4 regions of the Parasphingorhabdus cellanae genome follow, and region 2 is predicted to be linked to each of the others. Evidence: predicted binding sites of a transcription regulator. Region 2 holds the regulator's gene; each other region holds the start of a gene.
What was found. The regulator LexA, encoded in region 2, represses DNA repair genes until DNA is damaged. The targets are predictions, from matches to a motif close to GTTCCNCNCTTGTTCT.
Positions count from the first base shown of each region.

Region 1: the regulator LexA is predicted to act here: its motif matches at 2,864-2,879, upstream of radA (DNA repair protein RadA).
Region 3: the regulator LexA is predicted to act here: its motif matches at 3,720-3,735, upstream of recA (recombinase RecA).
Region 4: the regulator LexA is predicted to act here: its motif matches at 3,259-3,274, upstream of J4G78_RS02220 (DNA recombination protein RmuC).

Region 1 is NZ_CP071794.1:1,218,133-1,225,574, forward strand. It holds gene J4G78_RS06025 (monovalent cation:proton antiporter-2 (CPA2) family protein) at 1-501, opposite strand, end outside; gene J4G78_RS06030 (iron-sulfur cluster assembly scaffold protein) at 526-966, opposite strand; gene J4G78_RS06035 (CvpA family protein) at 963-1,475, opposite strand; gene radA (DNA repair protein RadA) at 1,485-2,849, opposite strand; gene J4G78_RS06045 (patatin-like protein) at 2,954-5,308, shown strand; gene J4G78_RS06050 (MBL fold metallo-hydrolase) at 5,322-6,269, opposite strand; gene J4G78_RS06055 (DUF6445 family protein) at 6,289-6,915, opposite strand; gene J4G78_RS06060 (glutathione S-transferase family protein) at 7,108-7,442, opposite strand, start outside.
Region 2 is NZ_CP071794.1:47,174-54,615, reverse strand. It holds gene trpC (indole-3-glycerol phosphate synthase TrpC) at 1-750, shown strand, start outside; gene moaC (cyclic pyranopterin monophosphate synthase MoaC) at 764-1,234, shown strand; gene J4G78_RS00260 (molybdopterin molybdotransferase MoeA) at 1,231-2,415, shown strand; gene lexA (transcriptional repressor LexA) at 2,483-3,175, shown strand; gene J4G78_RS00250 (ComEC/Rec2 family competence protein) at 3,155-5,425, opposite strand; gene gltX (glutamate--tRNA ligase) at 5,445-6,875, shown strand; gene J4G78_RS00240 (citrate synthase) at 6,935-7,442, shown strand, end outside.
Region 3 is NZ_CP071794.1:3,609,745-3,617,186, forward strand. It holds gene dapA (4-hydroxy-tetrahydrodipicolinate synthase) at 1-131, shown strand, start outside; gene smpB (SsrA-binding protein SmpB) at 131-613, shown strand; gene J4G78_RS17295 (DUF2062 domain-containing protein) at 606-1,229, shown strand; gene J4G78_RS17300 (response regulator) at 1,219-3,657, shown strand; gene recA (recombinase RecA) at 3,810-4,907, shown strand; gene J4G78_RS17310 (glutathione S-transferase family protein) at 5,191-5,817, shown strand; gene alaS (alanine--tRNA ligase) at 5,891-7,442, shown strand, end outside.
Region 4 is NZ_CP071794.1:444,016-451,457, forward strand. It holds gene J4G78_RS02200 (PTS sugar transporter subunit IIA) at 1-255, shown strand, start outside; gene J4G78_RS02205 (HPr family phosphocarrier protein) at 252-530, shown strand; gene J4G78_RS02210 (TrmH family RNA methyltransferase) at 536-1,348, shown strand; gene J4G78_RS02215 (hypothetical protein) at 1,403-1,822, shown strand; gene J4G78_RS02220 (DNA recombination protein RmuC) at 1,849-3,240, opposite strand; gene def (peptide deformylase) at 3,426-3,983, opposite strand; gene J4G78_RS02230 (TonB-dependent receptor plug domain-containing protein) at 4,103-7,069, opposite strand; gene recR (recombination mediator RecR) at 7,344-7,442, opposite strand, start outside.

The DNA.
Region 1 (7,442 bases), 1.2 Mb from region 2:
TCCAACAATGGTCAGGAGCGGAATGATCGACAAATCCTGAAACAACAGGATCGAAAATGCTTTCTCTCCGGTTGGTGTGTTGAGCCGCCCTGAGGATTGGAGCATTGGCAGCACCTGTGCCGTAGATGACAGCGCGAGCGGCAGGCCAATTGCAATCGCGGCGGCGAAGGTGAAATTTGTTGTCGCCATGATCAGCAGGAACAGCGCCAATCCACAGAATGCAACTTGACTCATTCCCAGTCCGAATATCGCTTGGCGTAACCGCATAAGACGGGCGGGTGCCAGTTCCAGTCCAACGAGAAACAGGAGCAAAATGATCCCTATCTCGGAAAATTCGAGAATGGTCTCACCCTCGCTAATCAGGCCAAATCCTTGGGGACCAATAAGGATGCCAGCGATCAGATATCCGAGAACCGCCCCGATACCGAATTTGCGGAAGAGGAGTACCAATATCAAAGCAGCCCCGAGCATGATGAAACCGCCCAGCAGCAGATCACCCATATGTGCTTCCGCGCCTTCCATCTTCTAAGCTGCCTCGCTTGCAGATGTAGCTGCTTTGAAGGCAGCAAGAATCGCGTCATAGGGCAATAATATCGCTGCGTGGCGACCTTTGTGCTCTTTCGCGGCCATCAGGTGCTCCATATTCGCCCAATCGCCGGGACTGTCGTTCACACCTTCCAAAAAACCGGCAAGCTGCTGTCTTGTATCGGCGATTTCGTCAGCACTCTTGCTGACCGCTTCTGTCGCAAGTATCGCGGCAGAAGCTTGGCCTAAAGCACAGGCGTTCACCTCTATGCCCAATTTTGCAATCTTCCTGTCGTCAGACAATAGAATATCCGCAGCAACGCGGCTGCCGCATGCGCGTGATCGGACCTCGGCTGTTCCATCAGCCTTGTCGAGCCTGGACTGATGCGGGATCGAAACCGCCAGTCGCAGGATTTCACGGGTATAAAGTGCTGCGCTCATTCTGCTGCCTCCGCCATTTCCCGGCGCTCTTCAACAAATTCAACCAGCGCATCGCCACTGGCATTAAGCAGTGGATAAGTTCGGGAATCTGCGATCCATTCCGGCCGCGCCTCTCCTGCACCATAGATGCTGTCGTAAACTAGCACCACCAGCAGATACGCGAGCGTTGCGCCAATCAATCCTTTGACCATCCCAAAACCAAATCCAAGCACACGATCAATTGGTCCAAGTAGTGATTTGCGTGACTTCCGACCAATTGATTTAGCAATCCACCGGCCCAAAGCATAGGTTACGATAACAATAGATCCGAACGCCAAGACCGAAGCCCCGCCCTCATTGCCAATCGGGGCAATTAGAAAATCCGTTACTGGCGCGTGCAAAAACCGCACGGAAAAAATGACGAGCACCCAAGCGATCAGAGACAGCGTTTCCTGCACAAAGCCGCGCATGAAGCCGAACACAGCAGCGCCGCCCATTAGCAACAATACGAAAATATCAAGACCAGTCATAAAGACTAGCTAATCGCGGCTAAGCATATGGTCAACGAGATTGGCAAGCGTCCCAAAGTTCACAGTATTCACACCCGTCGGAGCAGGTTCTTTTGAGGCTGGAATGAGCGCCCGGCCAAAGCCAAGTTTCGAGGCTTCTTTAAGCCGGAGCGCCGTGTTGGACACGGGACGAATCTCACCAGAAAGCGCTATTTCACCAAAAATCACAGCATCGCTTGGCATCGGTTTTTCAGCATGGGCGGAAATCAAGGCCGCCGCCACCGCCAAATCAGCCGCTGGATCGGTCAGCCGATAACCACCAGCCACATTCAAATATACTTCTGCCCCAGAGAAACTCAGCCCGCATCGTGCTTCCAACACAGCCAATATCATCGCTAGACGAGAGCTGTCCCAACCAACAACCGAGCGGCGCGGGGTTGCTCCACTTGCCAGCCGAACAGTCAAAGCCTGTATTTCAACCAATACCGGGCGGGTTCCTTCAAGCGCAGGAAAAACAGTCGCACCAGTTACCTCTTCACTGCGGTCAGTAAGAAACAGCGCGGAAGGATTTTGAACCTCGCTGAGTCCCATTTCTTCCATAGCAAAAACGCCGATTTCATCGGTCCCGCCAAAGCGGTTCTTTATTGATCTTAATATCCGATATTGATGGCTACGCTCGCCCTCAAAGCTCATCACCGTGTCGACCATATGTTCCAACACGCGTGGCCCGGCGATATTACCGTCTTTGGTCACATGACCGACCAACATGATCATCGTGCCATGTTCTTTGGCAAATTTTATGAGTTCCTGCGACGATGCGCGCACCTGACTAACCGTTCCGGGAGCCCCTTCGATAAGGTCGCTATGCATGGTCTGGATCGAATCAATCACAACAAAATCCGGCGCATCTTTGCCTAGCGTCGTCAGTATATCACGAACCGATGTAGCCGAGGCCAATTTGACTGGCGCCTTACCCAGACCCAGCCGGCGAGCCCGCAAGCGCACTTGATCTGCGGCTTCTTCACCGGAAATATAGGCCACTGAGCACCCCGCATCAGCGAGCCGTGCAGAAACCTGAAGCAAAAGCGTCGATTTCCCGATTCCCGGATCGCCACCCATCAGCGTTGCCGAACCGGCGACAAGTCCACCGCCAACCGCGCGATCAAATTCTTCTATCCCTGTCTTCTTGCGCTCTGGCAGTTGGATTTCCGAATCCAGCCCGACCAGCCGAACTTCCCGGCCGCCACTCTGCAAATTGTGCTTAGCCGCGAATATAGTGTCGCCCGCCTCTTCAACCAGCGTATTCCACTCGCCACAATCTGCGCATTGCCCCTCCCAGCGATGCGAGATAGATCCACAATTTTGGCAGACATATTTTTTCTTCGGCTTCGCCATCACACTCTTCTACTAGAACAAATATAGAACGTTATAGTTTTCCGCGGCTTTTTCAACTGCTTTCCTGCTTGCGTGATTCCCTTCACCCTGCCACTCTTGAAACAATGCGCCAGAAGGAACTCAGACTCGCTCTTATCTGCTATGGCGGCGTAAGTCTTGCCATCTACATGCATGGTATAACCAAGGAAATCTGGAAGCTCGCAAAAGCCAGCCGGGATTTCCACGATGGTGAGAAAAATGGTACATGCAGTCGCGGAACCTATTATGATATATTGGCGTGGATCGAGCAGGAAACCGCGGTAAAGCTGCGGATATTGCCTGATATTATCGCCGGTGCCAGCGCAGGCGGGATAAACGGAATTTTCCTGTCCCAAGCGATCATCGCGGGTGAATCACTCGAACCGCTGACCGATATGTGGCTGGAAACAGCCGATGTCGATACGCTGCTCGATCCGGACGCGAGACCGCTATCGCGCTTTTCGAAATTCTGGGCAGAACCTATTGCCTGGATGGCGCTGGGCCGCAAAGGCGGAGCGGTGGAACAGACCGTCTCCAAAGAAGCGCGTGAAGAGGTAAAAATGAAGCTTTCCCGCTTCGTTCGCGCCCGCTGGTTTGCACCACCTTTTGGCGGAAAGGTATTTTCCGGCCTGATCATGGACGCGCTGGCGACGATGAAAAAGACGGAACGCGGCCCCAAATTACTGCCACCAGGCCAGCCGCTCGATTTATTTGTGACAGTGACCGACTTTGTTGGTCATCCGGAGAAGCTACAACTCCATAGTCCGCCGGAGGCTTTGGAGATGGAACACAGAATCACAATCAGTTTTTCGACCCGAGGGACAAATCGCAAAGATATTGCTGATCCTGCGGAACTGGTCTTTGCTGGCCGCGCAACCGCCAGCTTTCCGGGTGCCTTTCCACCCTTCACTGTCACGGAACTGGACAGCATATTAGCGGACCGTGATTATGTCTGGGCCAATCGCTCCAAATTCCTGAAACGCATTTTACCCAATCAAAGCCGGGCCGGAACCGCTGATGATACGGTGCTGATTGATGGCTCGGTACTGGCCAACGCGCCTTTTGCGCAAGCCATTGAAGCGCTTAAAAACCGGCCCGCCAAGCGCGAAGTCGATCGGCGGTTTGTCTATATCGACCCACGGCCGGATCTCGACGTCGCCAAAAGCGACCGGGCGCTACAGCGTTTGCAGGCAGCGCAAGAGGCGGAAGATGAGAGCCTGCCCGGTTTCTTCTCCACCATTTTTGGAGCGATTTCGAATATCCCGCGCGAGCAGCCTATTCGCGACAATCTTGACGATATTTCGCGGCGATCCAATCGAATCATCCAGATGCGTCAAATAACCGACAATTTGCGCGGCGAAGTCGAGCAGAATGTCGAGGCTATTTTCGGTAGGACCCTGTTCCTCGACAAGCCGACAGCTGCGCGATTGGCTGCATGGCGGCGCAAGTCCCGGGACAAAGCGGGCAAGCTTGCGGGCTTTTCCTACAGCGCTTACGGCCACCTTAAACTCGCGACTGTGCTCGAAGATATTACCCATACGGTCAGGCGGGCCAAGGCCGACGCGAATATCCACAATCATCAGGCTATGCGGGAAGCGTTATGGAAAGAACTGCGCCAAAGAGGCTTTGAAAATATCGCGAAAAAAGGCGGCGCCGGGCCATCGAAAATGGCGGCTGATTTCTTCCGGGAACATGATTTGGGCTATCGCATCCGCAGGTTGCGGTTTTTAGCACGCCGGTTTGCCGAAGATCTGGATAGCGCACATCCCGATGACTATGCGGTGATAGAGCAAATGCATGATGTGATTTACGATTGCCTGTCTCTCTACATCGAGCGGGAAACGATCGAATATCTCGGCGATGATTTTGTTGCGCTGGCCATCCAAGCAGAGGATCATCCATCTGCCATGCTGGACAGTCTGGCTAAGGCGCGAGACCTTGTTTCCGCCGATGCCCTGGTCGATGCCAAGCTAGCCGAAGCAATGGCGGGATTGCCCAAGGCGGAGCGACGTTCAATGCTGCTCGCGTTTCTCGGTTTCCCGTTTTATGACGTCGCCACCCTGCCCCTTTTGCAAGGCGAAGGCCTGGACGAGTTTGACCCAATTAAAGTCGACCGTATTTCGCCTGAAGACGCCAAGTCGATCCGTAAAGGCGGCGTGGCATCAACATTAAAAGGTATCGAATTCAATAACTTTGGTGCTTTCTTTAGCAGAAGCTATCGAGAGAATGACTATCTCTGGGGTCGGCTGCACGGAGCGGAACGGATGATTGACATCGTCCTGTCCACTCTCCCTGAAGCCAAACGCCCCGACGCAATCAAAACACTGGACTTTAAAAAGACACTCTTCCGCGCGATTATTGACGAAGAAGAAAAACGGCTCACCAAAGTTGGCCCGCTAATTACGTCGCTGCGCAAAGAGGTTAATCGCGCGACCCCTTGATCACTAGCCCTTATTAGTGGTGATCGCCTTCTTCATGAGCCGGCATTTCAAGGCTTTTATACACGGCCTCGACAAAGGCATCGCCCTTGATAAACGCGTCTTCATTGGTGTCCCATTGTGCCGCAGGCTTCATCGCCTGAATCTGTTCCAGCGTCTTGCCTTCACCGCGCGCTTTTTCAACCGCTTCAATGACGGTTTTCAGCATATCGCGATAATCCATCAAATCCGCCTTGGTAGCCATCGGACCATGACCGGGAATGATCTGGGTATTATCGTCTACCATGGTCAGCGCCTTTTCGGCCGCTGCCAAGACGCCCATCGCATTGCCGCCACTGTTCAGATCAATAAATGGCAAGGTCACTTTGTTAAAATAGAGGTCACCCATGTGGATCACATTGGCTTTTTTCCAAAAGATAATGCTGTCACCGTCGGTATGCGCATGTTTCATATGCTTCACATACACCTCATCGCCATTGAGATGTAACTTGATACCATCATGATAGGTCACAACAGGAAGCGCTTCTTTCGGCGACGCTGGATCATTACCCCGACCGCTTTTCTGCTCACCTGCCATACGCTCGCGAACATGGTCATGCGCCATGATCAACGCACCCGCCTTGCCGAAATTCTCGTTTCCGCCGCTATGGTCACCATGCCAGTGGGTATTGATCAGATATTTAACCGGCTCCGCACCCAGTGCCCCGATGGCGGTCTGAATCTTGGGTGTTAGCGGCGCGAACTGATCATCAATAAGCACGGTGCCATCTGGACCATAAGAAACACCAATATTACCGCCTGCGCCAAAAAGTACCGCCACACCGTCAGCAAGCTGCTCGGTTTTAATCTCAACCTTGGCAAAACGATCCGATTCCTGCGCATTACTCTCGGCACAGGCTGTTAGCGCTAATGGGGATGCGGCCAACAATGCCAGCGAAATTGTCTTGGTCAATACGGTTTTCATCAGGGGTTTCTCCTAGGATTTACGGCCTTGTAACCGATCTTTGGCTTTTGGCAAAGAACATCAAATGCACCAGCCGGCCGGCCTCCGGCGATGTTCCGAAAGCCGCACCGCTATTGTGGAACAGCCATGGGCTGAACAGGATCAGGCGGTTGAACCGCATCGGCACCAACATGGTCCGCTTCCATTTGGCTTTATGCAACGTGTCGCGATTCACGACATCTTCAATCAGCGCATTGATGTCTGCATAGCCCGCCTTGGTGATGGCAAGCGGATCGCTGGGAACCCGTTCCAGTCCGGTACGCTTATGACGAAAAAATTCTGTGCCGCCTTTGCAATGTTCCGGCAGCGAGAGATATAATATTCCGGAATAAAAGGCCGGATCAATATGTACCCCGCTGCGCCCCTTATCACCCTTTAGCGTGATGCGGCAGTGTCCGTGACTGGTGCCGGGGGCCTGCTCCACGGGCGCATTGATCATCGCTGACACACGGTCATCCAGTCCCTGAATATCCAGCGGCATTGTCGAGATATGACCGGGATAGTTCCCGTTTTTACGGGATGGGTCATAGTCTAGCGCCAACGCCGCTTTGCGTGCCGCAAGCGGATCAGACAGAAAATCATCAATGATCAAAAGCGATGGTAGCATCGTCAGCGCCTGAAGAATATTGGCGTTAAGTTTACAAAGTGTACAAGGTCCATTGGGGGGCCGTTATTTCGAGATAGGAAATCAATAATGGTCTATATCTCCCTGATAAACATTAGCTAAAATTAGAGTCTCTCTTATTTCCGATTATCAATTTTCGTTATCACAAGCGCCCGCTTGTAGGACAGGGCTTTATTATTGTTTCTCTGTTTCCCACTGCGTCTGGATCAGACTCGGCCGCTTGCCGGTTTTGTTGAGCCAATGCCGCAGCGGCAAAAGCTGCCCGATCAGATTATTGCCTTCGGACGTCATTTGGACAGGGCGCAATATGCAATAGATGAAAATATCGGCCAAGGAAAAATCAGATCCGGCAAAATAAGGGGCTTCCTCAACGCGCTGACATATAACCCCAAGATGCTCGGCAATCTCGGGCAATGCGGCCTCGATAATATCCGATCGTAACGGAGTTTTTAGAAACCGGTGAGCGAGGCGCGGCATCAGCAAACCGTGTTCCGCTACAGGAAACAGAT
Region 2 (7,442 bases):
CGCCAGCGCCGAACCGATATTTCCATTTCAGCCATGCATGATCAGGTTCGCCATCAGGCTGAACCACGCGGGTTTATAAAAGCGATTGAAGAAAAGGCAGCAAATGGCTTTGCTTTGATCGCTGAGATAAAGAAGGCGAGCCCATCGAAAGGGCTGATCCGCGATGATTTTGATCCGCCAGCCCATGCCCGCGCCTATGAAGCGGGTGGAGCGACCTGTCTATCGGTTCTGACTGATACGCCCTATTTTCAGGGCGCAGATGAATTTCTTGTTGCAGCGCAAGCCGCCTGCAACTTACCGTGTTTGCGGAAGGATTTCATGGTTGATCCGTGGCAAGTAGACGAATCGCGCGCGCTGGGTGCTGATGCGATTTTGATCATCATGGCAGCGCTGGATGATGGTCTGGCCCTCGAAATTGAGGCGGCAGCAATCGCATTGGGTATGGACGCCTTAATCGAAGTACATGACGAAGAGGAACTGGAGCGCGCTTTGCAGTTAAAATCGCGTCTTTTGGGCATCAACAACCGCAATCTCAAAACTTTTGAAACCAGTCTGGAACAAACCGAACGGCTGTCTAAACTGTTGCCCGACGACCGGATCATGGTTTCCGAAAGCGGCATTTTCACGCATGATGATTGTCAGCGATTGTCTCGCTCTGGCGCACGCGCTTTTTTGGTCGGAGAGTCGCTCATGCGGCAGGATGATGTGGAAGCAGCCACGCGTCAGCTTTTAACCGGCAGTCCAAAGTAGAGAAGAGGCTTAAATGAGCAAACTCACCCATATAGATGGCGATGGCGCCGCCCATATGGTCGACGTTTCGGCCAAAGACGACACGATACGCGAAGCCCGCGCTGAAGGTGTGATCCATATGGCTGCAGAGGTGCTTGAAACGATTAAAGCCAACGCAATGAAAAAGGGCGATGTGCTCGCCACCGCACGGATTGCTGGGATCATGGCGGCGAAAAAGACCAGCGAGCTGATCCCGCTCTGCCACCCGCTGGCGCTCAGCAAGGTCGCCGTTGAATTTGAATTTCTGGATGATGGCATAAGGGTTGAGGCCATGGCCCGGCTTACCGGTAAAACTGGCGTGGAAATGGAAGCATTGACGGCTGCTTCGACTGCGCTCTTGACAGTATATGATATGTCCAAAGCAATGCAGAAGGACATGGTCATCAGCGACATTCGCCTGCTATCAAAATCCGGCGGAAAATCGGGAGACTGGACGGCCGAATGAAGCCATTATTGCCTCTGGAAGAAGCGCAAAAGCGGCTGATTGCCATGGCGCAGCGGTCGCCATCAGAAACAATTCCGGTGGGAGAGGCCAATGGCCGCTATCTTGCGGAAGATCTTATCGCAAAACGCAGCCAGCCCGCGGCCGATATGTCCGCGATGGATGGCTATGCCATTGCCTTTGACGACCGCGCCGGACCTTGGCAGCTGGTCGGCGAATGCAAGGCGGGAAGCCCGCCCTGCCCGCCGATACAGGCTGGCCAGGCAGCGCGTATCTTTACGGGGGCGCTGTTACCGGAGGGCGCCGATACGGTCGTGATGCAGGAAAATGTAAAATCGGACGGTGCAAAGATCCAGCTGATAGATGATCCTTCGCCGGTTAAAGGCCGCCATGTGCGGCATGCTGGCGGCGACTTTAAAGCCGGCGATGTCGCCTTGAAAGCCGGCTTGCAACTTAATCCCGCAGCCTTGGGGCACGCCGTCATCGCCGGCGCCGGCCACTTGTCTGTTGGCGGTACTCCGAAAATTGCAGTCCTTTCTACTGGAGACGAACTCGTCGCGCCGGGTGACGATACCGAAGCGCATCAGATACCGGCGAGCAATGATGTCATGATCGCTGCGATGCTAGATCAGCTCCCTGCCAAATCCCGATCAATTAGCCGGATCAAGGACGATATGGATAGCCTTTGCGCCGCTCTCGAAAGCGCGGAAGATTGCGATATAATTGTTACCATCGGCGGGGCGTCGGTGGGTGACCATGATCTCGTCGCGCCTGCCTTTAATCGGCTGGGAGGCCATACGGATTTTTGGAAAATAGCTATGAAACCGGGCAAACCGCTTATGGCCGGAAAGCTTGGCAGCAGCCTCGTCGTCGCCTTGCCCGGCAACCCTGGATCTGCCTTTGTCACGGCGACATTATTCCTGGTACCGCTTATCCGTTATCTCGCCGGAGCAGAAGATTACATGCCCGTCATGCAGAGCGCGACATCCTCTTCGATGTTACCAGCGACTAGCCAGCGAGCAGAATTTCTAAGAGCCAAGGTTGATGGATCTGGCATCACCGCTTTTGACAGCCAGGATAGCGCCAAGCTTTCCATACTCGCAGCAGCCAATGCGCTGCTCTATCGCCCGGCGCATAGTCCGGAACAGCAAAAAGGTGCGGAAGTTTCTTATATAGCCATCTGAAATGGCTTGACTTAACCCTATTTGTTTCATAATTGTTCTTTATTCGTTCCCGATAAGGACATGAAATATGCTCACGCCCAAACAACATGAACTGCTGTGTTTCATCCATAATAGCTTGGAGGAATCTGGTGTATCCCCGTCTTTTGAAGAGATGAAAGACGCATTGGGATTGAAATCCAAATCGGGTGTCCATCGATTGATCAGCGCTTTGGAAGAGCGCGGCTTCCTGCGGCGGCTACCCAATCGCGCACGGGCTCTGGAGGTTACTAAACTTCCCGAAGGCGGTAATTTGAAACCGGCACCGTCCAATGTCGTCAATATCATGCCTGACGCGGTTCGCTCTGCTCCGATGAAAGAGATTCCGGTGGCGTCCAATGATGTGATTGAAATCCCGCTTCACGGTAAGATCGCCGCTGGTGTGCCGATTGAGGCGCTAGAAGGACAATCTGCGCTCAGCGTGCCGGCGGCCCTTTTGGGATCGGGTGAACATTATGCACTGGAAGTATCCGGTGATTCGATGATCGATGCGGGCATTTTAGACGGTGATTACGCGCTCATTCAGCGTACCGAAACCGCACGCAATGGCGAAATTGTAGTTGCACTCGTCCATGATGAGGAAGCCACGCTCAAATATCTGTTTAAAGACAGCGGTCAGGTTCGCCTTGATCCTGCTAACCCAGCCTATGAACCACAAATATTTGGTGCCGGCGAAGTACGTATACAGGGCAAAATGGCAGGATTATTGCGGCGTTATAATTAGGTTTTTGCCGGCTTTCTCTGCATTCGGCCTTTTTTCGGGATCGCTGAAACGCGTCCATGCTTGACGCCCAGTGTCGCTCAACGTGGTTTTCACCTGTTGGCTTTCAAGGTCGATCGTCATGCCACCAACTTGCTGCAAAAGCGTGCGGTCCGCCTTGAACCAGCGCGGCTGACAACTGGCGGGCAAGCGCCTTTCACTGACGACGATATCGGCTCGGCTGCAGGCGGCAGATAGCGCCAGAGCCGGAATATAATAAGAGCTGCGCGTCGTCACCATAGTCCAGTTTCTATCAGACGCTTCAACGATCACCGTACAACTATCGACATTGCATTGAGCATTGGGCCAGTTCTCCAGTGCTATGGCATCGCCATCAATACCGGCATTTTCCAAAAGCATATCATATGCAAAACCGCCTTTGCTGGTCCGCAACATTGCCAGTTCTCCTGATTGATTGCGGATACCAACATGTCGCCCATCGCTAGTGATATAGATATCTGGCGGACGGTCTGTCAGTATGATCAGCGTCCCGCAACATACCGGCAACAGTCCCCATGCCCGCCAACGCTGAGTCCACAACGCCAACCACAATCCGCCAAATATCAGCAACCCGAAAGCCGCCAGTGGCATGGTTGGTAACATCGTTACCGATCCTGGGCTGCCGGACACATAATGAGCCAGAACCAGAAGACCGTTGAGCGCTTTTTCACAAACCCACCAGACGGGTGCGCCCAGACCCACGATATCGAGCAACAATGCCAGGGCTTCGAGTGGCATGATGAAAAATGTAGTGAGCGGAATTGCAATGATATTCGCTAAAGCGCCGTAAATTCCAGCCTTGTGAAAATGGAAGAGCGCAATCGGCATCAGTGCCAATTCCACAACAAGTCCCGTCAAAAACAGAGCCAGTATCGCTCTGCCAAAACGCTTCAAAACAGCTTCATCTCTTCGAGAAAAAAGAGACTGAATCCTTGGGTGGGTATGGAGTGCGATAATCGCCGTAACGGCCGCAAAACTAAGTTGAAAGCTGGGGCCCACTAAAGATTCAGGCCAGATGATCAGGACCAGCAATGCGCCAGCAGCCACCATCCGAAGAGTGATGGCGCTCCGACCGATGATGAGCGCGGTCAGTATAAGCAATGCCGCAATGCAAGCCCTTATCGTTGGGACTTGTGCGCCCGTTAGCAATGTATAGGCCAGCGCTGCTGCCGCCGCGCAACTGGCAGCGATCAGCGGCAATCGAAAGCGCAAGGCCAATGCCGGGAACAAGGCCAATACCCGCATCACCAGTAGATAAACCGCGCCGACAATCGCGGTCACATGCAACCCGCTGATCGACAGAAGATGCGCCAGCCCGCTGCGGCGCATTGCCTCAGCATCTTCGTCACTAATGGCCCCGCGATCGCCAGTCGCAAGCGTTGCCCCAATGGCTCCTGCCCCACCGTCCATCTGAGACTGGACATGATTGGAAAGCCTCTGGCGATAATCTGGTAGTAAAGCCATAGGTCCCCACTTCGGTTTTGCGGGCTCGATGACCTTTATATCTCCAAGTGCTTGGCCCGTAGCACCCAGTCCCATGAACCAGGCACGGCGAGAAAAATCATAAGCACCCGGCAAGGACGCCATGGCCGGTGGCATAAGCCGGGCGCGTAGTTGGACAACAGCACCCGCCTTCAAATCGTCCGTTGCTTTGTCAATCGGTACATTCAACCGCACGCGCGGAGGCAAACCTTGTTTCTCATGCGTATCGAGGGTCAGGCGAAAGATATCACGCGCGCTCACGATTTCGGTCTTTTCGATCTCACCATAGAAAGTCGCTACGGTTGGACGTTCCAAAACTGGGGCCGCAACGGACACTGATCGTATCCACATGATCGCACAGCCGGCGCCAAGAAATAAGAGAAACCAGAAAATGGCTGAGCCGATGCGCGTCCCCTGCCCCATCAATTTGACAAAAACAGCCAAGCCCAGGCAGAAAGCGATAAATGCAATCCATAAATGAGAATCGGCCATCAAAAACCAGCTCGCGATTCCCGTGCTAAGGCCAACCGGCACCCAAAGCGGTAGCTGATCGCGTTCTTTTTCCAAGCATATTTCAAGCTGCCCAAAAATTTGCGAATTTCTAACATATTCAGGCAATTGTCGGGCGCGAAACAGCATGCTAAGGGCCTTGCCAACAACACCAGTAATGGTGACCCTTTTTAATTTTTCATGCGCTACGTCAGAGCTATCGAGATCAAAACCACTCTGCATCGCATTTGCCTAACACAGGATGAAATCAAGCGTGACTCTTAAAGAAACCGACACAGTCGTTACACGTTTTGCCCCCTCTCCGACGGGCTTTTTGCATATTGGTGGTGCGCGCACCGCGATGTTCAACTGGCTATTTGCAAGACATCATGGCGGGAAAGCGCTGCTGCGGATCGAAGATACCGACAAGGCCCGTTCAACCCAGGAAGCGATTGATGCCATTTCAGAAGGGCTGGAATGGTTGGGGCTGGATTGGGACGACGAAACCGTCTTTCAATCCGAACGCGCGACGCGTCATGCGGAAGTTGCGCATGAGCTGCTTGCATCCGGCAATGCCTATAAATGTTTTGCTACACCGGAAGAACTGACCGCCATGCGCGAGCAGCAGAAAGCCGAGAAAAAGCCGATGCGTTATGACGGTCGCTGGCGTGATCGTGATCCGTCTGAAGCGCCAGAGGGCGCGCCTTATGTTGTCCGTCTTAAAACCGAAACCGGTGGCAAATTGGCAATCGAAGATGCCGTTCAAGGAGAGGTGTCTGTTCAAAATAGTGAGATTGATGACTTTATCCTGCTGCGTTCAGACGGAACACCTACTTATATGCTAGCGGTTGTGGTCGACGATCATGATATGGGCGTGACCCATCTGATCCGCGGGGATGATCATCTCAACAACGCGTTCCGACAGCTTGCTATGATCCGCGCTATGGGTTGGAGAGAACCGACCTATGCGCATATCCCCCTAATCCACGGTAATGACGGCGCCAAACTTTCCAAACGGCATGGCGCATTGGGCGTCGAGGCTTATCGCGATATCGGCATCATGGCCGACGCCATGTTCAATTACTTGCTCCGTTTGGGTTGGGGCCATGGTGATGACGAAATTATTTCGCGCGCTCAGGCGATAGAGTGGTTTGGGCTTTCCGGCGTTGGAAAATCGCCGTCGCGCTTTGATGCCAAAAAACTTCAAAATTTGAACGGACAATATATTCGAGAAGCCGATGATAGCGCTCTTGTTACCCTGACCACGCCATGGATTGAGGAAGAGCTTGGTTCTAAATTATCACCTGCTGACTCCAATTTATTGGCTCAAGCCATGCCGGTTTTAAAAAGCCGCGCAAAGAATCTTATCGAATTGGCTAATAATAGCCTTTTTCTCTATAAAAAACGACCACTTGACCTCGACGAGAAGGCACAATCTCTGCTAGATGCTGACGCACGGCAGCTGCTTGAATCGATTCACTCGACCTTGGCCGACCTTGAAGATTGGACGATCGAGGCAACAGAGGACAGAGTAAAAGCCATAGCAGAGGCCGCCGAATTGGGGTTAGGGAAGCTCGCACAACCTATGCGGGCCGCTCTGACGGGAAGTACCAGTTCACCCGGAATTTTTGACGTGCTGATACTCTTGGGCAAGGAAGAGTCATTGGATCGTCTTGCAGATCAGATAAAGTAACCTGAAGTTTCAGGGTCAGAAAGGACAATATTGTGGGCAACAATAGCGCAGGATTTAATATCAACGGCGAAAATCACGAATTCGCGATGATGAAGGGAACCGAAGGACCGGATGTTGTTGATATCCGGAAGCTCTATGCACAAACCGGCGCGTTCACTTATGATCCTGGCTTCACCTCTACCGCGAGCTGTGAATCTGAGTTGACTTTTATTGATGGCGGCGAAGGCATATTGCTGCACCGCGGCTATCCAATCGAACAGCTTGCCGAGCACAGTAGCTTTATGGAAGTGGCGCATTTGCTGCTGCGCGGAGAACTGCCAACTTCCGACGAATATACCGATTTTACTAGCACGATTACTCGCCATACTATGTTGCATGATCAATTGCGCGGTTTTTATCAGGGCTTTCGCCGTGACGCGCATCCCATGGCGATCATGTGCGGTGTTGTTGGCGCGCTCTCCGCTTTCTATCATGATAGCACAGATATTAATGATCCACAGCAGCGCATGATTGCCAGCCACCGGTTGATCGCAAAAATGCCGACCATTGCGGCGATGGCTTATAAAT
Region 3 (7,442 bases), 220 kb from region 2:
GACCGGTAAAATATGCACTGTCGCGGGTCGTTGAAGGTTTTCCGACCGACTTACGCCTGCCGATGACGCCGCCTTCGGATGAAGCGCGCAAGGCCGTCGATGTAGCGCTAGAAGGAGCTGGCTTGATCTAATGGCCAAACCCCGTCCTCTTGAATATGACAAACAAAAGGTCGTCGCGGAAAACCGGCGCGCACGCTATGACTATCATCTGGATGAGAAGTTTGAAGCGGGGATCATGCTGACCGGAACTGAAGTGAAATCGCTACGGTTCGGATCCGGGACGATTGCTGAGAGCTATGCCGAAGTCAAAGATGATGAAGTCTGGCTGATCAATGCCAATATCCCCGAGTGGAGCCATGGCAATCGCCATAACCACGAACCCAAGCGGCCGCGTAAATTGCTGCTCAACCGGCGTCAAATTAACAAATTCTATGGCGCGGTGATGCGCAAGGGTATGACCATCGTACCGCTATCAATCTATTTTAATAGCAAGGGTAGGGCCAAGATCGAACTTGCTTTGGCCAAGGGTAAGAAAGCTCCCGACAAGCGCGCGACCGAAAAAGATCGTGACTGGAAACGCCAGCAAGGGCGGTTGATGCGCGAACATGGCTGATCCAAATTCCTCGGGCCCCAATTCACAGGGTAAGGACTGGGGTGCGCGGACGATTATGCGCATCTTCCGTTGGCTCGAAGATAAAATGCCGACCCGGAAGGGGATGGCTGAAAACCGCTATCTCAAACCAATAGCGCACCGTTTTTTGCGTTCGGACCTGTGGCGCTTTACACGCCGGTCGGTGCCGCGCGGCGTAGCGCTTGGCATGATGGCAGCATTCCTGATCCCGGTAGGGCAGATATTCGGTGCCGTGTTTTTGGCGCTTCCGATTCGCGCGAACGTTCCGATCGCAGCCCTGACCACATTCATCACCAATCCCTTCACCTATCCATTCTGGATTGCGATAGCCAATCAGATCGGGAAATTTGCGCTGCGCATCGACGCGATGACCTATGGGCAGCCGATCAACAACCAGATCCGCGGCGAATTTGGTATCTGGCTGAGCTGGTTTGTCCGTGAGGCCGGCGTAACCGCTTTTGGTTTTCTGTTATTGGGTATCGTTTTTTCATCATTGGGCTATCTCATCAGTTCTTTTGGTTGGCGTTGGTGGACCGCCAGAAAATGGCAAAAGCGGATTAGGAAATTGGATTTAGATAGCGAAACTGATGGCAAGTGAAGCAAGAGACAATATTGGCTTGTTAAACCAAAGCACGCAACAAACGACCAATGACACTCGCTTGCGGGTTTTGTTGCTGGTGGTTGCAATCGCCGGGTCGTTGGGATTGCTCTATTGGCAGGTGCAAAATACCGCGCTGCTCTTTGCTTTCCTGGCGCTGGCGGTCACGACCGCTGCGGTCGTCTATTTTCTGCGGCCCCAAGATAGCGCCGCCAATGAAGAGTCTTCTGCTTTAGCCGATTGGGCAGTGACCAGATTAGTGGCCGATCAGTCTGAACTGGGATTGGCGATTACCGATCGAGCCGGGCGGCTGGTTTGTGCGAACGAGCTGTTCACCAAATGGTTCAATGGCCCAGCCGTACCGCCGGAATTGCCACTTCAGGATGGTGGCAATGATCTCCTCGCCACGGCAGGGCGCAACGCATGGCGCGATGGCCGCGGTTATGCCGAGGGTTTGAAGCGCGGCGTAGCGGAATATAATGCAAAAGTTATGCGCGCAGGGCAGGGTGATGAATATTTGCTGTGGCAATTCAAACCACAACGACGCAGTGACATATTGGAAGATACGATCCGCATGGTTGGTGGAGCCACCGGCCGGGCGCTGTCCGAAGCTGGCGTATTGACGGCTGTCATTGGCGGTGAGGGACGGATCAGGGGATCCAATCAAGGTTTCGCGCTGCGAGCGACTGGCCGGGAAGAAGCCAATATATCAGGCCGCAACTTCATCAACTTCATGCGTTCCGATGACAAGGGTACAATCTTTTTTGAACGGGATGGCCGACACGGCACACCGGTACGTCTGTTTCATATTCCATTAGACCGCAATCAGGAAAAGGGCCCTGCGCTGATCCTGTTGATCGACGATGATGGCGGCATGGTTGAGCGCGGCAAGGCGCTCGAACAGATTGAATCGATGCTGTCGCTGTTGCCGCTTGGTCTCGCATTGACGGATCGTGATGGCCGTTTCCTATTCTTCAACAATGCTTTTGGCAAAGTTGCCGGGTTGCGGGAAGGGGAGAAACCGCTTTATCCCGGCGATCTGATGATCCGCGACGATAAGTCGGCGGTGGCGGATGCCGTGCGGCGCTATGCCAGCGGACCTTCGATGTCCGGCGATCTCGCGGTGCGGCTGCGTTCAGGCGGGGAAGACCCTGTTGCCTTGGGTATAGCAGGGATCCGAGGGCTGGGCGATGCGGCGGTGTTGCTGTCGATCAAGGATAACAGCGAAGAGACCAAGTTGAAGAGCCAGGTCGCACAGGCGACCAAGATGCAAGCGGTCGGGCAATTAGCCGGCGGTGTTGCGCATGATTTCAATAACATATTGACCGCTATTATCGGCCATTGTGACCTGATGCTGTTACGACATGCCCCAGGCGACAGCGACTATGATGATATTCAACAGGTCAAGAATAACAGCAATCGGGCGGCTGGTTTGACGCGACAATTGCTGGCTTTCTCACGCCAACAAACTCTGCGACCGCAGATTTTGCAGCTGCCCGATGTGGTAGCGGATGTCTCCAATCTCCTTAAACGACTGCTCGATGACAGCATCGAACTGGAGGTGAAGCATGGTCGCAATCTGGGGTTGGTACGCGCTGATCCAGGACAGTTGGAGCAGGTTATCATTAATCTCGGCGTGAACGCGCGCGATGCGATCCAAGCCAGCGGCGCCAATGGCGGCAAAATATCCATTACCACGCAAATGGTCGCCGCCTCCGATGTGCGGGCGCTAAAGCGAGATATCTTGCCAGTGGGTGATTATACCGCTTTGTTTGTCACTGATACTGGTAAAGGCATTCCGCCAGAGTTGATCGGCAAGATTTTCGAACCGTTTTTCACTACCAAGGAGGTCGGCAAGGGAACGGGTCTGGGGCTGTCTACAGTATATGGCATTGTCAAACAGTCGGGCGGATATATTTTTGCCGATTCTAAACCGGGCGAAGGCGCGACCTTCTCTATCTATTTCCCGATCCACCAGATGTCGGAGCAGGAAACGGCCCAGACTATGGAGCCGCTTAAAGCGGTCGCCAAGAAAGAGCTATGGGGTAGTGGCCATATTTTGCTCGTCGAGGATGAGGACATGGTGCGCGCTGTCGCCGAACGCGCATTGACGCGCCAAGGCTATACGGTTGTCACCGCCAGCGATGGTGAAGAGGGGCTACAACATATTGATGCGTTAGGTGAGGGCGAAGAGATTTTCGATATGATCCTGTCAGATGTCGTCATGCCGAATATGGATGGTCCTGCGATGGCCAAAGAGGTCCGTCAAAAATATCCCGATATGCCGATTCTGTTCATGTCCGGCTATGCGGAAGAACAATTGCGCAAATCGATCGATCTCGATAATGTTGCGTTCCTGCCTAAGCCATTTTCTGTCGCACAAATTGCAGAAGCCGTCGGAGAAATTTTGGCCGAACATGCCAAATAGCCTATAGAATAACCTGCAAAATACTGTAATATAAAGACATTATAGATTTTCAGAAAAATTCTGTTCCACTCTTGTTCTGGTAGAACAAATGCGGTACATCATATCCATCATTGATTGATAACGTACAAGCATTTAGCGAAGGGGACAGGCAAATGGCCGGCAATTTAAAAGTCGTAGAATCGGATAATCAATTGAACTCATCAGACAGACAAAAGGCGCTCGACGCCGCATTGGCACAGATTGATCGCGCCTTTGGTAAAGGCTCAGCGATGAAGCTGGGCTCTCGCAAAGCGATGGAGGTCGAATCGGTCTCTACCGGTTCCTTGGGACTGGATATCGCGCTTGGCATCGGGGGATTGCCAAAAGGTCGCGTGATTGAAATTTACGGTCCTGAAAGTTCAGGTAAAACCACCTTGGCGCTGCATGTCATCGCCGAAGCGCAGAAAGCAGGCGGTACGGCAGCTTTTGTTGATGCTGAACATGCCCTTGATCCTGTGTATGCCAATGCATTGGGCGTGGATATTGACGAGTTGATCATATCTCAGCCTGATACCGGAGAGCAGGCGCTTGAAATTACCGATACATTGGTGCGCTCTAACGCGATCGATGTTCTGGTGGTCGATTCAGTCGCCGCCCTTGTTCCGCGGGCTGAAATCGAGGGCGAAATGGGCGATACCCATGTGGGCCTGCAGGCGCGTTTGATGAGCCAGGCACTGCGCAAGCTGACCGGTTCGATCAGTCGTTCAAAATGTATGGTGATTTTCATCAACCAGGTGCGGATGAAAATTGGCGTGATGTACGGCAATCCTGAAACCACATCGGGCGGCAACGCACTGAAATTCTATGCATCGGTTCGTCTTGACATTCGCCGCACCGGTCAGATTAAGGAACGCGACGATATTGTGGGTAACTCCACTCGTGTGAAAGTGGTGAAGAACAAAGTCGCACCGCCATTTAAGCAGGTCGAATTTGACATCATGTATGGGCAGGGCATTTCCAAAGTCGGAGAGATTATCGACCTTGGCGTCAAAGCTGGCGTGGTCGAGAAATCTGGCGCGTGGTTCTCTTATGACTCGGTGCGCATTGGTCAGGGGCGCGAAAATTCGAAACGCTTCCTGCTCGAAAACCCTGAAATGATGGCGAAGCTGGAAAATCAGATTCGCGGCAATGAAGAAGAAATTGCCGAGGAAATGATGACCGGCCCAGTTGGCGCTGACGGCGATACCGACGTTAGTGAAGAAACCAAATAGAAAGCTACAGAAGCGGATTTGCCCTTCTGCAGCTTCCTTCTTCTAAATTTCAAGTTTGCCGGTTCGTTTCCCCCGAGGCGAACCTCGGCATCCGGGCCGTCCTTCTGTCCCCCGATAGTTAGGACGGCCCCTTTTCATTTGCCATCCCGCAATTTCCTGTCAAAAGTTGGAAAAGCCTCACCGGTTTTTCATCTTACAACGGCTTTCGCGCGGAATTTTCGTGAACTTCGGACGTACTAAGCACTGAACCGGTGAAGTAAGCGATCTTTTGAAAAGGGGCATTATGACCATCATCGTTCATCATCTGGAAAATAGCCGGTCGCAGCGTATTCTCTGGCTGCTAGAAGAACTGGCGCTACCCTATGAAATCAAACGCTACGAGCGTCATCCCAAGACGCAGCGCGCGCCCGACAGTTTGAAGGCTATTCATCCGCTCGGTAAATCACCGATGATAGAAGATGATGGTCAGGTGATCATCGAAACAGCAGCGATTGTCGAATATCTGGTTACCAAGGCTGGTGGGACATTGGGCGCACCAGAAGACAAAACTGGCGCTAAGCTTTATACCCAATATTTGCACTTTGCCGAAGGATCGATGATGCCGCCGCTATTCGGTGCGCTCGTTATCAACCGCCTTGGCTTTCTGGGCTGGCCAGCAAAGAAGCCGATATTGGGCATGGTAGAGGATTTACTCACTTGGCTTGAAACCGAACTCTCGTCCCGGCCCTATTTCGCTGGTAGCGAGCTCACTGCGGCCGATGTGTTGATGAGTTTTCCTTTGGAAGCCAGTCAATCACGAGCAGGACTGGATGACCGTTTTCCCAATTTACAAGCCTGGCTCAAGCGGATTCATGATCGGCCACAATATCAAACAGCTTTGGAAAAAGGTGGGCCCTATGCCTATGCCTGATCGCGCGGCAAATTTAGCTAATGCTTCCACTGACGGGATTGTAAACCGCCCGGGCCTCGCCTAAGTCCAGTCCATGATTACAACGAACGATATAAGACGCTCTTTTCTGGAATATTTCGCTGATCAAGGACATGAAATTGTGCCTTCATCTCCGCTTATTCCGCATAATGACCCGACGTTGATGTTCATCAACGCGGGTATGGTGCCCTTCAAGAACATCTTCACGGGCGCGGAGAAGAGTAAATATCCCACTGCCACGTCGAGCCAGAAATGTGTGCGTGCTGGCGGCAAGCATAACGACCTCGACAATGTCGGTTATACAGCCCGTCATCACACGTTTTTCGAGATGCTCGGCAATTTCTCTTTCGGCGATTATTTCAAGGAACAAGCGATTCAAAACGCCTGGGAATTGATTACCAAGACGTGGGGCATATCTGCTGATCGGCTGACAGTGACCGTCTATCACACTGACGATGAAGCCTTTGATCTGTGGCGCAAAATTTCAGGTCTTCCTGAAGAGCGCATAATCCGCATTGCGACCAATGATAATTTCTGGTCCATGGGTGACACGGGACCATGTGGACCTTGTAGCGAGATTTTTTACGATCATGGCGGTCATATTTTCGGCGGCCCTCCGGGTAGCCCGGATGAAGATGGTGACCGGTTCGTAGAAATTTGGAACTTGGTGTTCATGCAATATGAACAACATGCTGATGGTAATCGCGTCGATTTACCAAAGCCTTCCATCGATACCGGGATGGGATTGGAACGCGTTGCAGCGGTGATGCAAGGCACGCATGATAATTATGACATTGATCTGTTCAAGGCGCTGATTGCGCAGTCGGGCACATTAACCGGAACAGACACAACGGGTGATAATCAAGCTAGTCATCGCGTTATCGCTGATCATCTGCGCGCATCATCATTCCTGGTTGCCGATGGCGTACTGCCGGCCAATGAGGGCCGCGGTTATGTTCTGCGGCGGATCATGCGCCGCGCCATGCGCCATGCGCATTTGCTGGGCGCGCAAGACCCGCTCATGCACCGTATGGTTGGGGCGCTGACCGGAGAAATGGGCAATGCGTTCCCGGAATTGATCCGCGCGAAACCACTGATTGAGGAGACTTTATTACGGGAAGAAACAAATTTCCGCCGGACTCTCGACAAGGGCCTAAAGCTACTCGATGCCGAAATTGCCGACATGAGTGAGGGCGATACCTTGCCGGGCGCGACGGCATTCAAACTCTACGACACATTCGGATTCCCCTACGATCTCACCGAAGATGCATTGCGAGCGAAATCACTTGGCGTAGACCGCGAAGGGTTTGATGCGGCGATGGCGGAACAAAAGGCTGCCGCTCGGGCAGCCTGGAAAGGGTCCGGGGATCAAGCGTCCGAAGCCATTTGGTTCGATATAGCCGAACGTGAAGGCAGTACAGAATTTACCGGTTATAGTGCAGAGGCAGGTGACGGAATGGTCATTGCGCTGATCAAAGACGGTCAAGAAATTCAGTCTGCTAAAGCTGGTGATACTGTTATATTGCTTACCAATCAGACCCCCTTCTATGGCGAAAGCGGTGGGCAAATGGGCGATAGCGGCTTAGTAACCGGACAAAAAGGCTTCG
Region 4 (7,442 bases), 400 kb from region 2:
TCCATCGACAAGGTTCAGAGCGGCAAAGGCGTCATAGTCCTGACCGACCTATTTGGCGGCACACCTTCCAATCTAGCCATTTCCTTGATGGAAAAAGGCAAAGTTGAAGTCATTGCAGGGGTGAATTTACCCATGCTTATCCGTCTGGACGGCGCGCGCAAATGCATGGATGTCGCTGATGCCGTTACAGCCGCTAAAGAAGCCGGCCAAAAATATATCAGCGTCGCGTCGGAAATATTGGGAAGTGATGCGTGAGCGAGCATCGCAAGACTGTCGCTATCACCAATAATCGCGGCCTGCATGCCAGAGCCAGCGCGAAATTTGTCACCTATGTGAGCAAGCTTCCCGAAGGTCTGTCTGTAAAGGTTGCCAAAGACGGCACTGAAGTCACGGGCACTTCGATTATGGGCTTGATGATGCTGGGCGCGGCAAAAGGGGACAGCGTTGAAATCATCGTCGAAGGCCATCAGTCGGAAGCAGCGCTGGAGAAACTCGCCGGACTGGTGGTTGACGGCTTTGGCGAGGATTGATCTCTGTGTCATCGCCCGAAAGACGCCAGATTACCGGTTTTTCCAACCCGACAATCAAGCGATTAAAAAGCCTGCGGGAAAAGAAGCATCGCAAGCGTGAAGGTCATTTTCTTGCCGAGGGTTTGCGCATCCTGACAGAAGCACTCGATGCCGGGAAGACGCCGAAGTTGCTCGTTGTCATTGAGGATACGGACCTTCACCCGCTGGCCGAGAAGATAGAAGCGGCGACTTTTGCGGCTGGCGGCGAGGTCATTGAAACCAGCGAAGCCATTATCGCCAAGCTGTCGGGCAAATCCAATCCGCAATCGATCATTGGGATTTATGAAGACCACCCCACGGCACTTGCTGATATTGACCGCAATGCGTCCGATATTTGGCTGGTGGCGCAAGCGCTACGAGATCCCGGGAACCTTGGGACGATATTGCGCACCGGTGATGCTGTCGGTGCTGGCGGCCTGATTTTGATCGATGATTGTGTCGATCCCTTTTCTGTCGAAGCCGTACGCGCCAGCATGGGCGCTATTTTTACGCAGCACGTTGCGCAAGCCCCTTGGCCGGATTTTATCGACTGGTTGCGCTCCGGCACCGGACAACTGGTCGGGACCAGTTTGAATACGGATAAAGACTATCAGGCGGTTCGCTATGAAGCGCCGACATTTTTATTGATTGGAAATGAAGCACAAGGGCTACCGCAGGATTATGAAGCCGCTTGCGATGTGCTGGTAAAAATGCCGATGATGGGCAAAGCCGACAGCTTGAATGCGGCGGTCGCCAGCGCTGTCATGGCCTATGAAGTGCTCAACCAGCGGCGCAAATAAACACTATTTGGTAATATTCATCTCTATGCTATCTTATATCTGGGAGAGAGAATTATGAGAAATGCACTATTGGTTATGCCAATTCTACCGCTTTTACTGGTGGCTTGTGGCGAAGAGCCTCAAGATACGGTGGTAACGGAAGAAAAACTGACTGAATATAAAGCCTACGGAACCGAACCTGGCTGGACAGTCGACATAAAAAATGACGAGATTATCCACACATCACAAGATGGCAATAATGATTTCAGTCTTGCCGTTCAGCGGATGAAGAAGACCGCCACCGGTTGGGACGTCAAAGGCTTCACCGATAAAGATAATATCAGTGTTACGATTGTTTCCGGCGAAGAGTGCAATGACGGCATGAGCGATCGTATATTTGCGGATACCGTGAAAGTATCGGTTAGCGGAAGCGGCTATCATAATGGCTGTGGCGGCGAAATATTGTCCGATCCAGAGGCAGCGGAAGCCACTTAGATGGAAGCGGATAAATTGGAGCGGTCCTATTCGGCCGCTTCGTCTTTTATTTCACGATCATCTTCGATCAGCGATGCCTCCACTTCATTGGAATAGCGCGGCAATGCTTCGACTTCTGCAACAGGCTCCAGTTCTTTCTTGCCGGTCTCGACGTTGAGTTCGGCAAATTTGCGGCCCGTTGCCATGACGTTGCGCTCAAAGCTGCCGACAAATTTGTTATAATTACCGACCGCGCTGCCAAGGCCTGACCCCATGCGCTTCAGATGCTCTCCGGCAACGGCAAGCCGGTCATACATTTCCTTGCCCAATTGACCGATCTGCTTGGCCTCTGCGGCCATTTTCTCCTGTCGCCAGACACCGGCCACTGTGCGTGCTATCGCGACGAGATTGGTTGGCGTGGCGAGCAGGACCTTTTTCTCGAAAGCATGATCCCAAAGCGTCGGTTCATGTTCCAGGGCAGCGGACAGAAAATGTTCGCCAGGCACGAACATGATCACATAATCGGGCGCATCTTCAAACTGGTCCCAATAAGCCTTTTTGGACAGACCATCGATATGGGCTTTCATCGAATTGCAATGCCGCGCCATCGCAAAGCTGCGGGCGTCGTCATCCTCAGCTTCAAACGCGTCCTGATAGTCATTCAGCGAGACTTTTGCATCGATCACCAGCTTGCGGCCGCCTGGCACACTGATCACGGCATCGGGACGCAGGCGCCCTTCATCAGTATCAATACTCTGTTCCGTTACGAAATCCGTATGTTCCGACAGACCGCAGGTTTCGAGCACGTTTTTAAGCTGCTGCTCGCCCCAGCGCCCGCGTGATTTGGGCGCGTTGCGCAAGCTGTTGACGAGGCGTGCTGCCTCCTGCTGCACCCGGTCCTGTCCTTGCCGAACCTGTTCTATGGTTGCCGTAATTCCGGCATAGGATTCAGTACGCTCTTTCTCGATCTTCTTGATGGATTCCTCATAAGTCGCAAGCCTTTGATGCACGGGCTGGAGAAGCTTTGCAATTTTCTCTCCGCCTTTTTCATTGGCTTGGTCAAAACGCTGATCGGCGCGCTCCAGAAACTGGCGCTGCGCGGTTTCGAGCATCTTCGCGCCAACTTCCGAAAATTGCGCGGAGAGCGATTCTTTCGCTTCGACCAATTGCTGCAATTGTTTCTCATGATTACGCGCGTCCGCCTCTAGTGATGCAAGCGATTGCCGGGCCTGATCCCGGTCGTCGCGAATGGCATCGCGTTCGGAACGTGCGGTATCGCGCTCTTCCTGCACACCGTCGAGCATGGTTCGCAGCGAGGCAGTGGTATCCTCTGCCGCCTTCGTTGCCGCCGCCGCTGTTCGGCCACCCATGAACCAGCCCGCAAAGAGACCGATTACAAGCGTAATGATTGCAATAAAGAGAACAAAAACAACGTCCAACGCCTGTCCTTTCATGATGGAACGAAAGGAGAACCTAGACGGTCAATGCGGCACATGCAATAGGGCTGTAACTGTCCGTTACAATAAACAACTTACCTGTCCGCCCGGACTTCGTTCCGGGTCTGAATAGCGCGGGTTTGTGAAGAATGTCCTGAAACGAGTTCAGAATGGCGAAAGAAGCAGGGTTAAGCCGCTTCCTTGCGGTGTTTCGCAAGCTTCTTCAGCACCATCTGGCGTTTCAGGCGGGACAGATGGTCGATAAACAATATGCCCTCAAGATGATCCATTTCGTGCTGCAAACAGGTCGCAAGCAATCCATCCATCTTTTCTTCATATTGTTTGCCGTCTACATCCTGCCAGCGTGCAGTTATCGTGGCGGGGCGTTCAACATCGGCATATTGTTCCGGCACCGAAAGGCAGCCTTCGCTATAGACATTCAAATCGTTTGACGGATCAAGAATTTCCGGATTAATGAACACCTTGGGATCACGAACAACCTCATGATCATGGTCACAATGCTCGCCATGTTCATGATCATGCTCCACCGGTTCTTGCAGGTCGATCACCAAAATCCGTTTCGGCACACCCACCTGAATGGCGGCAAGACCGATACCCGGCGCATCATACATGGTTTCAAACATGTCCGCGATGAGGGTTTTCAACTCGTCATCAAACACTGTGACTGGCTCTGAAACAGTTTTCAGACGCGGGTCAGGAACTTCAAGGATTGGTAATATAGCCATGTCAGAAATTTAGGGATTTTGCCGAGATTCGTCAACCAGTCGCAATGTTGCTTGACGTATAAAGAAAAAGGGCCCGCCTAACCAATGGCGAGCCCCTTCCCTATCTCAGTTATCAAACTCTAAAAGCCAACTTTTGCGCCAAGGCGGAAGACGCGGCCCAATGGATTACCAATAAACGGGTTATAACCTAGTGGCAAACGCGCCGCCGATGCTTCTTCGTTAGTAAAGTTTTCAATCGAGAATTGTAGCTGCGCGTCAAATGCATCAATCGGAAGCTCGTAAGCGGCATGGAAGTCGTGCTGCGTATAGTTCGAGATATTCCGACCAAAATTGGTGTCGCCGAAATTGGTAGTGGCACATGGATCCGGTAATGCAGGGCATCGCTCGTCGACAACGCCCGCGATATAAGTCGCTCCATAACGCAGGTTCAGGCCAGCAACATTATAGTTGATATAGGCATTGGCCCGCCATGGCGAGATGGTGCCTGGCGCCCTGTCCAGATTGGCCAGTCCCACAGCGCTGAAGCCTTCTCGCAACAGGTTTCCATTCAAATTGAAGTCGCCAATATCATATTCCAAAATATGGCTGGCATTGACGCCAATAGTATAAACGCCCGGCCCTATATCGGTGGTGTAGCTAGCGGCGAAATCTAAACCAGAGGTTTTGGTTTTCGGACCGTTGACCCATTGCGTGAGGATCCTAGAGATGTTCGTACCCAATGTGGTGTTTTGAACACACGAACCGCCATCGAATGTGATCAATCCAGCAAATGGGTTTGAACAATCCGCTACTAGGATGGTATTTGCAGGATTCGCTGGGTCAGGAATACTCAACGATATAACACTATTGGCAATCGCTTGTGCATCGGTTCTTGTGATTTCGTCCTTGAAATCGAAACTCCAATAATCAACTGAGAAAGTAAAGCCGCTAAAGTCAACAACCGCGCCAATGTTATAGCTGAACGCTTTTTCCGGCCCTAGATCCGTTGGGTTACCGGCAATATCAACTGCTTTAAAGTTTCCGTTCGCGGCACCAATCGCCGCGAGTGAAGTCACAGCATTGTTCGAAACCTGTGCCGCCAACGGACCGCGGAAGGTAGTACCCACCGATCCTCGCAACACCAGCCAATCGGTTGGCTCCCAACGAATGGCGCCTTTAGGATTAAATGTTGATCCAATGGACCCGCCATAATCTTCAAAACGGGCTGCCGCGGTAATTTCCAATGTATCGGTAATCGGAACGGCAACTTCGGCAAAAATGGCTTTAATGTCTTGATCCAAACGTTCGGGACGCGTTCCCCCAAGGAAGATAAACGAACCAGCGCCATCAAGACCGCCGCCAATACAGCTTTGGTCACCCAATATCACACAAGGGTTAAGGTCGAGATTGGACTCGGCCCGTAGAGGGCGAGAGAGAAAATCAAGCTGGCGATATTGTGCGCCGGCAGCCCAACCTATGTTGCCACCGCCAAGATCGATGCCTAGCTCACCGGTAAAAATAAGGTCTACTACCAATGTATCTTCGGTTTCCTCCACCCCGTTATCAATCTGGAGGAATTCGATCAGATCGGTCGAATTCTCGCTTCCCGGAACATAGAAAGGGTTCGTTAATCCCAATGCAGGGTTTTCGGGGCCAGCATTTACAAAAGGATTAAACCACTGACATCCGCCAACGCCCGGTGTACCGGTGGCTGGATCACAGTCAGCACCGCCTAAACCATTAAGTGCGTCCTGCAATCGAGAACCAACAATCCCTGGGGAACTGCGGCGCCGTTCATAGTTGGCCCAGGTCACAGATAATTGGCCGCGCAACGTCTCGGAAAAATCTTTCTCCAGCGTACCGGACAGACGAAAAGCTTTGTTATTGGCTGTCTGCCGTCCAGAACCCCTGCCGGGATCTGTCGGATTGCCAAGAAAACCAAAGGGACGCCACAAGAGAACACCGATAGGTCCCGGAGTTGCTCCTAGCCCATTCTGAGTCTCAAATGCGGGTATGCCTGGGTTGTCAGGAGAAATGGAGAAACCGCCACCGAGCCGAGCTCCCCCCGGACCTTGCAACGGTGGGTAACCCGGTGAGGTTCCGATGCGATCAAGATCGGTTTGCGCGTAAGTAAATTCACCATGGAACCGGAATGTATCTGATAGATCAATATCAGCTTGAATATAGCCCTGATAGCGATCTTCTTCCTCCACCAGGTTATCGTTCGGTATAAAACTGAAACGACAAAGGGATGCGCCGGTGCCATTTGGTCCCGAAGTATCTTCCACTCCGCCCAGTTCATTACAACCTTGATCTCTAACCAAGCCTGTCCCCGGAACAATGAATGTACCAGGCGTTGCCAAGGCAGACCACGCCGCTGGGTTTACGTTGTAAGGCTGAAAACCATAGGAACGATCGGTCGATTCCAGTTCGGAACGATGCTGCCAGCCAAAGCCGGCCATGATATTCAGATCACCGAAATTCTGTCCGACCAATATAGAGGCGGTATAGTTGCCATCAGACCCTTTGATGAAGTCATAGTCGCCTTGCAACTCCACGCCCTCAAAACCGGTTTTGGTCACAAAGTTGGCCACACCAGCGATGGCATCAGAACCATAGGTAGCCGCTGCGCCATCTTTCAGAATTTCAACACGGTCAAGTGCGAAAAGGGGAATAGAGTTCGTATCCCCGAAACCGCCACCAACGGCGCCCGGTGCCGTCAGCGTCCGTCGACCGTTAAATAATACCAATGTTCGCGTTGGCCCAAGGTTACGAAGGTTTACCGAACCAAAGCCCTGATTGGCCTGTGCGTCCGCAGAAAACTGGTTGGAATCACCAAGAACGCTGCCGACTTCAGGCAAGTCTTTGATAAACTCCAGCGGTGAAGACACGCCATTTTGTGCGAGATCAGCGCTGGTATAAACATCAACGGGAACCGCAGCATCTTCGGGCGTACCGCGAATGTAGGAACCTGTAACAACGATGATATTCTCTGCGTCATCGTCATCCTGCACATCCTGCGCATGAACCAGCCCGGGGGTCATAGCCATGGCCAGTGTCAGCGCGCCCAAGGCGCACCTGTTGCGTAAAATGGATTTCCTCATCATGCTCTCTCCTGCTTGTCAGTCTTTATTTATATTATTGGGGAGTACTGACTTTTATTATTATGTTGTGCAATGTGCGCCCTATAATAGGGGTCCGTCAAGGGCGTTTAATTAGCCGCTTAACTGTTCCGCTAAAACCTAGGTGAAAGGCCGCTTTGACAAATATTCATGGCGATGGAACAGGCCCTTAGAACCAACAAATGTTGCTTCCGTGCACAATATTTGGTCAAAAATTCTATTTCTGGGAACCGATTCAAACCTTAGAGTCGGTGTTCGTTTAGTCCCCGCTAATCGGCCGCCGCGACCGCAGCGCCTGCGCCAAAGTCCCTTCGTCGAGATAATCCAGTTCTCCGCCGACCGGTATTCCATGGGATAA